2 regions of the Vibrio phycocola genome follow, and region 1 is predicted to be linked to the other one. Evidence: predicted binding sites of a transcription regulator. Region 1 holds the regulator's gene; the other holds the start of a gene.
What was found. Region 1 encodes MetJ, which represses methionine synthesis genes. Its sites were predicted from a motif close to TTAGACNTNTANANGTCTAA; they were not measured.
Positions count from the first base shown of each region.

Region 2: the regulator MetJ is predicted to act here: its motif matches at 2,589-2,608, upstream of metA (homoserine O-succinyltransferase MetA).

Region 1 is NZ_JBTAMQ010000009.1:162,800-167,179, forward strand. Features, by position in the region: gene rluF (23S rRNA pseudouridine(2604) synthase RluF) at 31-990, opposite strand; gene ACXJY6_RS13695 (DUF1499 domain-containing protein) at 1,161-1,610, opposite strand; gene ACXJY6_RS13700 (MarR family winged helix-turn-helix transcriptional regulator) at 1,737-2,174, shown strand; gene metJ (met regulon transcriptional regulator MetJ) at 2,259-2,582, opposite strand; gene ACXJY6_RS13710 (O-succinylhomoserine (thiol)-lyase) at 2,872-4,038, shown strand; gene ACXJY6_RS13715 (bifunctional aspartate kinase/homoserine dehydrogenase II) at 4,038-4,380, shown strand, end outside.
Region 2 is NZ_JBTAMQ010000008.1:263,840-268,219, reverse strand. Features, by position in the region: gene rlmF (23S rRNA (adenine(1618)-N(6))-methyltransferase RlmF) at 1-537, shown strand, start outside; gene ACXJY6_RS12835 (hypothetical protein) at 818-1,486, opposite strand; gene metA (homoserine O-succinyltransferase MetA) at 1,624-2,565, opposite strand; gene ACXJY6_RS12825 (AAA family ATPase) at 2,713-3,126, shown strand; gene ACXJY6_RS12820 (hypothetical protein) at 3,143-3,376, opposite strand; gene ACXJY6_RS12815 (DUF2726 domain-containing protein) at 3,675-4,337, shown strand; gene ACXJY6_RS12810 (GGDEF domain-containing protein) at 4,341-4,380, opposite strand, start outside.

The sequences.
Region 1 (4,380 bases):
AATAAAATGCCGACATTGTGTCGGCATTTTTTATTTCTTCAACTTTAGCGTGCCTTTTACACTTGGCTTGCTGGTGTTTGGTTTTCGTCCGCGCCCTGAAGTGGTGTCATCGCGCTTCGAATGAGATGTTTTTTTACCACTAGCGCCACGGCCTTGTGATTTCCCACTTCGTCCAAATGGCGCCTCTGAATTTACGCGGCGATTAGGCTTTGGTTTTGCTTTAGCAACAGGGCGAGTCGTGGTTTGACTTTCAACTTGAGAGGCTTCTTCAGTACCACTTGAGTTTTCGCACATCGCCAGAATTTGCGTCACTTCCTGTTCACTAAGGTAACGCCATTTTCCATTGGGAATACCGTCTAAGGTAATGTTCATAATTCGCACTCGGCGAAGCTTAAACACATCATACCCTAACGTTTCACACATCCGGCGAATCTGGCGGTTTAAACCCTGTGTTAACACAATACGAAACGAAAATTTACCTTCCTGAGTGACCTTACATGGCAAGGTCACAGTATCAAGAATCGCAACGCCTTCACTCATTTTTCGAATAAAGTCCTGAGTAATCGGCTTGTCTACTCGTACTACATACTCTTTCTCATGCTGATTCCCCGCGCGAAGGATTTTATTAACGATATCACCGTCATTAGTCAGAAAAATCAAACCATCGGAAGGTTTATCTAAACGGCCAATAGGAAAAATACGCTCGCGGTGCCGAACAAAATCGACGATATTTCCTTGAACATCACGCTCAGTGGTACAGGTAATGCCAACAGGTTTATTCAAGGCAATGTAAATTGGTTTGCGTTTGGCTCTTAATGGTTTGCCATTGACGACAACATCATCCGCATCGGTTACTTTTAGTCCCATTTCTGCCACCAAACCATTCACCTTCACTTTACCATCGGCAATCAGACGGTCGGCCTCACGACGAGAACAAATTCCGGTTTCGCTGATGTATTTATTGAGACGTTTTTCGGTGGTGTCGGACATGAATTCCTCGAATTTCGAGCTAAGTGGTAAGCAACCCGAGAGGAAGTGTGTAAAAAACCAAACGAGCAAGGCAACTCGCGCAGTTTACTTGATTATGAATAGGGACAAAAGCCATTGGTTTAATTTGTTTCGATTAAATTAAACCAATGAAATTCAGTCGTGCCTTTCGCTTATTTTTCTGCGTACAGTGCGGCGAGCGCTTCATAACGTTTACGGTTTAAGCCCATATCTGAATACCCTGCTCGGCTTGCAGAACGAAAATGCACAACACCGTTTGCTTCATCAATCCAAAACTCAACATCGTCACGATACTTCATCAGATCGGTAGTAAAAATAACATACAGGTAAGTGTCACTTTCTTCTTCAATCTCCGCTTTACCATATTCGCTTACCGCCTGTTTTAAGGCTTCCATCGTCGCACTTGTCGACGCTTTTACCGGGAGTGGTGCCACTTTTTTGTCTTCGGTTTCAGCTTGAGTTGAGACATTATTCGGCTTGCTACTTAGCGGTGTAAATTGACCATTTTTGACACCTAATTCAGGAGTTTGATTATTTTGATAGTAAATTCGACCAAAATTTATGGCAATAAATGCGGCAATGACGATCAGAATAGTAGTCATGATTTTGTTCCCTTTCATCGGTATCTCTAATAAATAATTACTTTGTGCACAAAATAATGCGCTTTGTAGTTTGACATGTCAATGCTTTGCGCACAAAATAGTTTCAGCTAAACAATAGGACACTTCATGAACACGCCAAAAGAGTTAAAACTCGATAACCAAATTTGCCATTCGCTTTACTCTGCGAACAATGCATTGATCCGAGCATATCGCCCTTTGTTAGACAAATTGGATCTCACCTACCCGCAGTATCTCGTTATGCTGGCATTGTGGGAGGAGGATGGTGTCATCATTAAACGCCTAGTGGAACGTACTCGCCTAGATGCTGGAACTCTCACGCCAATCATAAAACGATTAGAAACCAAACTTTTGATTGAAAAAGTAAAGTCCGAGCAAGACTCGAGACAAACGATATTGAAAGTATCAAAAAATGGTAGGAGCTTACAGCAACAGGCCGCAAGTGTTCCCAAAGAATTGGCTTGCCAGATTAATATGCCAATAGAAGAGGCATTGGAATTAAAAGCACTTACTGAGCGGTTGTATCAAAAATTAAGTTCACAATAATTAAATACACAATAAAAAACACCCATAACATCGATAGCTTGGGTGTTTTAAAAAATGTGGTTTTAAATTTCAGGCTTTATTGAATCAGAACTCTTCGTCGTACGCTTCAAACGAAATGCCCATTTCAGTCATTAAAGCTTTTGCTTCAACAGGTATATCATCGGGGCGATCTTTACGCAAATCCTCGTCGGTTGGTAGAGGTTGCCCGGTATAAGCATGAAGGAAAGCTTCGCACAATAGTTCACTGTTGGTCGCATGACGCAAGTTATTTACTTGGCGGCGAGTACGTTCATCGGTCAATACTTTGAGTACTTTCAAAGGGATAGAAACCGTAATCTTCTTTACTTGCTCATTCTTTTTACCATGTTCAGCGTATGGACTAATATAGTCTCCATTCCACTCGGCCATACCACACCCTCTTTGCCAATAATTCTGATTCAAAAATTGAGGTTAATTCTAGCGTTTCTTACTGCTATAAGCAAAGACATACAGACGTCTAGAAGTGTTGACGTCCGAATTGATTGTTATTAAAATAGCCATAAGTACCGTTTTGATAAACAGTCGATCCAAGCAATCGTTAAACGGTATAAAAATTTATCTTTAATGCCACTGCAACTTGTGATCAGAAAAGGTAAAATATTGCCCTCAACCCGCCACCTCGGCGGTGACGTTCTCATGTCAAAAGGAAGGAATTATTATGGCACCTCGTAAGCCCGCGACAATTGCGGTTCGCACTGGCATCGAATCCGATTCGCAATATCATGCGGTTGTCCCACCGATTTATCTCACAACCAATTATGGTTTTCCTGCATTCGGTGAAGTGCCTAAATATGATTATACTCGTTCGGGCAACCCTAATCGTGGCTTATTGGAAACAGCTTTAGCCGATCTAGAAGGTGGAGAAGGCGCGATTGTCACCAATTGTGGAACCTCGGCAATCAACTTATGGGCCTCAGCATTTCTAAGTCCTGGCGATCTTATTGTCGCACCTCATGATTGTTATGGTGGCACCTACCGCTTATTCAATTCTCGTGCGAACAAAGGGGATTTCAAGGTTGAATTTGTCGACCAATGTGATGATCAAGCCGTAGCAGACGCCATGGCGAAACAGCCAAAACTCGTCCTATTAGAAACACCATCGAATCCACTGCTTCGTGTCGTTGATATAGAGAAAATTTGCAAGCAAGCAAAAGCCGTTGGTGCATTAGTTGCGGTTGATAACACGTTTTTATCACCGATTTTTCAACAACCACTTTCACTCGGTGCCGATTTTGTTATTCATTCCACGTCCAAATTCATTAATGGTCACTCTGATGTCATTGGTGGGGTTGTCATTTGTAAATCGAAGCAAGATGCCGAAGATCTTGCATGGTGGGGAAATTGCTTAGGTTCAACCGGAACACCATTTGACAGCTACATGACACTACGTGGCGTGCGCACCCTTGGTTCAAGAATGCGCAGCCATGAAGAAGGCGCGGCTAAAGTACTCAGCTATTTACTCGAGCAGCCACAAATTAGCGAAATTTATCACCCGAGCTTACCCGATCATCCAGGTCACGAGATCGCAAAAAAACAGCAAGCAGGATTTGGCTCAATGTTGAGCTTTGAATTTGGTGGAAGTTATGAAGAGTTACAACAATTCGTTGGCGAACTTAAGCTTTTCTCTCTCGCTGAATCACTTGGCGGTGTTGAAAGCTTGATTTGTCATCCAGCAACAATGACACACCGAGCAATGGGCGAAGAAGCGCTTGCAACGGCGGGGGTATCTCTTCAACTGTTGCGTTTGTCCATTGGTTTAGAAGACGCTGACGATTTGATTGCCGATCTCGATCGAGCCTTTGCCGTGGTCGAGGAGAACCGTTAATGCTTTCTGCACGTCATTTGCACAAATTTGGCGGCAGCAGTTTGGCCGATCCAGACTGTTATCGCCGAGTGGCAACCTTGCTAAAAGAACACTCAAAAAGTCACGATTTAATCGTCGTATCTGCTGCAGGAAAAACCACCAATCAATTGATTAAATTTGTAGAGCTTGTTTCCTCAGACAATGAAGAAGCGCACCAACAACTGAACGGTGTAAAAAAGTTCCAATTAGATCTGATCAACGACTTGCTTGACCAAGAGCATGCGCCGAAATTAACGGCGCAATTGCTTGATGAAATCGATGCACTATACAGCCTTATAGACGCGTCTACGCCATTTGAGCGCG
Region 2 (4,380 bases), on a different contig from region 1:
AAGGTAATAGTGGAACAAAATCCTTCAATTCGAAAATTGATTCAATTGCGTTTGCAACAAAACCCCACTCATATATTCAAGGGCATCATTCATCAAGCTGATCGATTTGACGTTACGTTGTGTAATCCGCCATTTCACCGTTCTCAACAAGAAGCACGCCAAGGTTCATTAAGAAAAGCAAAAAATCTAGCGAATAATAAGAGTAAAAATGGCCATTCACCTCAACCGAACGTTAAGAAAACACCAGCACTAAATTTTGGTGGAAAGAGTAATGAGTTGTGGTGTGATGGTGGAGAAATTAAGTTTATAACAAATATGGCTTATGAAAGTCGTGAGTTTGCGAATCAAGTTCTATGGTTTTCTACACTATTGTCGAAATCGGAGAACATCAAACCATTTAAACAACTATTGAAAAAAATTGAAGTAGAGGCTGTTAAAGTTGTGGAAATGAAGCAAGGTCAAAAAATATCCAGGTTTGTTGCTTGGACATTTCAAAATGAAGTGCAACGCAAAGAATGGTCAAAGTTGAGGTGCTAGGCTTAGCTTTATACAGGTAACATTTTGGAGGTAGCATGAGCATAAAAGACGTTGAATTTTTTGTGCCGTGTCAACCAGGCTGGCTATGTGAACCATTTATATTGTTTTTTTCTGTACTTGTTTTGATCGGCTTTATGTTTTTCGTTCGTTTGGTATACCGAGAATATAAGCGTATAGAAAGATCTAGAAAAGTGATTAAACATCGCAAAGTTCACTATACAATTCGAAAAAATATGAATAAACCCTATAAACCTTTAAGGCAACCCAGGAATAAAAAACGTTAATTAAACTGTTTCGCGAGTTGATGATACTTGCCTTCATAAGCAAGAGGGAGTTTGTAATCAACAAGCGTGCGGTAGCGCTGCATCAGTCGGTACGCAACTCTATCTTTATTTTCCGCTAAAGCCAGTTCAATAAGCATTTTATGAGCAAAATGATTATTAGGATCAAAAATCAGAATTTTCGATGCGAGTTTTCTTGCTTGACTCGAGTGATTGGTTTTTCGCGCGCATATCGCTGCATTTTGTAAACTAGCTAGGATTTTATATCCAGAAGCTAACTGAAATACACGTTTAAAATATTTATTTGCAACATCCTCCTTCCTGAGCTTACACATTAATGTGGCATAATTAGTCAGGAGGGTAATATCATGAGAATACAATTTAAGCATACTTTGGTATAGGTACTGACCGCGAGGGTAATCACCAAGGGTTATGTAATAGTGGGCAAGCGCTAAATTGGTTGAAAGGTCATCAGGAGCATATTGATGGGCGAGAATTAGATTGAATTTTGCTTTTTCTAATTGGCCTGATTCTAAATATGCCAAGCCTAGTTGTGTTCTAACTTGTGCAGCTTTGGGATAATCGATCATTCCAGTAGAGTCGCTGTTGACGCAACCAACCAAGACAAAACACAGGTATATAATGGGTAAACACCTGAATTTTACCATCGATAAACTCCAATAAGATAAACGAAGACTAGATATTACTTGTCAAAATAAAAGTAACATCTAGTCTCTATAAATTTATCGGTCAGAGTTCCTTTTAGGCACACCTAATAAACAATGAGTACACTAACGGATGCGATCTAATCGTCATTAGTAAAGTTCGCTTCACTAAATCGGTCAAGGTCGTAAGGTGTTTGTTGGTAAACGCAGTAATTTAGCCAATTAGAAAAAAGCAGGTGGCCGTGGCTTCTCCATGTTGCTTTGGGATCATTACTGGCGCTGTTATTTGGATAGTAATTGAGTGGAACTGAAGGCTCTAATCCTTCAGCTAAATCGCGTTTATACTCGTTACCCAAGGTTGCTGCTTCATATTCTGGGTGACCAGTGACAAATACGTGGCGTTTATCTTGAGTTGCTGCCAAATAAACACCTGCTTGCTCAGATGTAGCTAAAATATCTAAATCAGTATTTTCACGAATAAATTCGACGGGGAAATCAGCATGCCGAGAATGAGGAGCGACAAAAGTATCATCGAAACCGCGTAATAAAGGGTGATACGTGTGCTGTATCTGGTGAGTATAGACCCCTGATAGTTTGTCTTTTTTGGTGCGTTTTGGTAAGTCATATAAAATATTGAGCCCAGCTTGAACTGCCCAACAAACATATAAAGTTGAGGTTACATGATCTTGAGCCCATGTAATGATTGTTTTAAGGTGGTCCCAATAAACAACATCTTCAAACTGAACTAATCCAAGAGGCGCACCAGTAATAATCAAGCCATCAAAATTACGGTCTTTGACTAACTCGAATTGACGGTAGAAGTTATTTAAATGTGCTTCAGGGGTGTTGTTGCTCGGGCGATTATCAATACGTAATAACTCGACGTCTACTTGTAATGGGCTATTTGATAACAACCGGAGAAACTGAGTTTCAGTATCAATTTTTTTTGGCATCAAGTTTAGAATTATCACTTTAAGTGGACGTATTTCCTGAGTAGATGCGCGAGTTTCCGACATAATGAAAATATTTTCATTTCTCAGAATATCAGTAGCGGGTAATTGGTCAGGTATTTTTATAGGCACAATAAACTTCCTTGAATGCTATTTTAGACGTCTATACTTCTAAAGTATACTGATCTTTGATGTGATGTCGAATTAAAATTATGCTGAAAAGCGACGATATAGTGAAATAATCGCAGTGATTTTTTATTAACTAAGGTGGAAGTTCCATTGTCTCAACGTTTAATTCTTATCCGAGGTTTGCCAGGATCTGGCAAAACAACTTTGGCGCGTAGTTTCGCAGCTGTTCATATTGAAGCGGATATGTATTTTATCGACCATAAAGGGGAGTATCGCTTCGATGCGAATAGGCTAAAAGATGCCCATCAATGGTGTTTTCAAACAGCGGTAGCGAGTTTACTCGAAGGCCATAGCATCGTTGTATCGAATACTTTTATTCAATATTGGGAAATGAAGCCATACATTGAATTTGCGACAAAAAAACAAATCGCGATTGATGTTATTTGCTGTGTAGGTGAATTTGAAAATATTCATGGAGTGAATGATGATACTCGCGATAAAATGAGAAAGAAGTGGCAGAAATGCCAGTGGCTGAAGCAAAACGTGCATCAGCCACTGAGATAATATTATCGATAGAGTGCTATTTCTGATGTGAAGGACAGCAAAAATCGGCTCTCCAAACTAATCGCTTATTTCCAACCATTGAATGCAACACTTCTCTACCTTGCATTTGGGGTATTGCTAGCAGCACATGTGCTTCATCTAGGTGACGTGAATGTTCAGCTTCATAAGCTCTGATGTGTGTAAATGTAGCGTTTAAATTTTCAGATAAAAGCTCATGAGATAAACAAATTCCTAATTCATCGCGAACCATAACTATTCCCTCATTTTTAGGCCTTTCCTAAGGTCGTTTACATCACTTCCATTTGTACAAAAATTATACATTAACCACGAATTGATGAAATATAAATCACTCATACTGGCGTGATTGACTACACAGAAATGAATGAAATAATGTTCGGTGTCTTTTGAATGAGATTGAGTCAAATTTTCATTGTTTGTGGAGTCCCTACCGAAATAGCATATAAATCGAGGACAAATAATGACAATACAATGAGTTATCATATAAATTATTACTAGTCTGAGTTATTTTAATGAAAGCAGAGGCCACGATGGCAAATATTTTTATCGTTGTACTTATACTCGCCGTTTTTTTTATTTTTGTTCAAAAATATTTGCTTAAAGGAGACGAGAATAAAGATTTTCCGTATAAAAAGAAGGGACCTGTGTTAAGTAGCTCTGAGTCCGCTTTTTATCACGCGCTGGTACAAGCCGTTGGCGAGCATGGTATTGTTTTATGCCAAACAAGTATGGCAAATTTGGTACGCCCAGCGGACATAAAAAATAAACGAAACCTCTATATTGCAAGTAATCGAATAAATAAAAGTCTATTTCAGTTTGTCATCTGTGACCCTAGAACGTTTGAACCAAGAGTTGTCATTGAGATGGACGATGGGAAGCCGCTTTCTAAATCGAAGGCAGAACGTGAAAAATTACTTATTCATGTATGCAAAAGCGCAAATTTGCCCTTAATTGGCGCTAACGTAAAATTCAGTTACCAAGTAGGAAAATTAAGGCGGCTGCTTGCAGCGCATATTGATCTTATTGAAGTCGAAAAAGAAGTGAGATTTTGCAAACGATGTAACAGTCCAATGATAATCAAGATAGCCACTCAAGGTGAACATAAAGGTCGGCGATTTTTTACGTGTAGCCGACAACCTCAATGTACCTATACCGAAAACTATAATGTCGTATTCGAAGAAGATGAAGAATAGGGGTTAGCTCGTGGTGTTCATCACGGTAGTAAGAATATCTTCA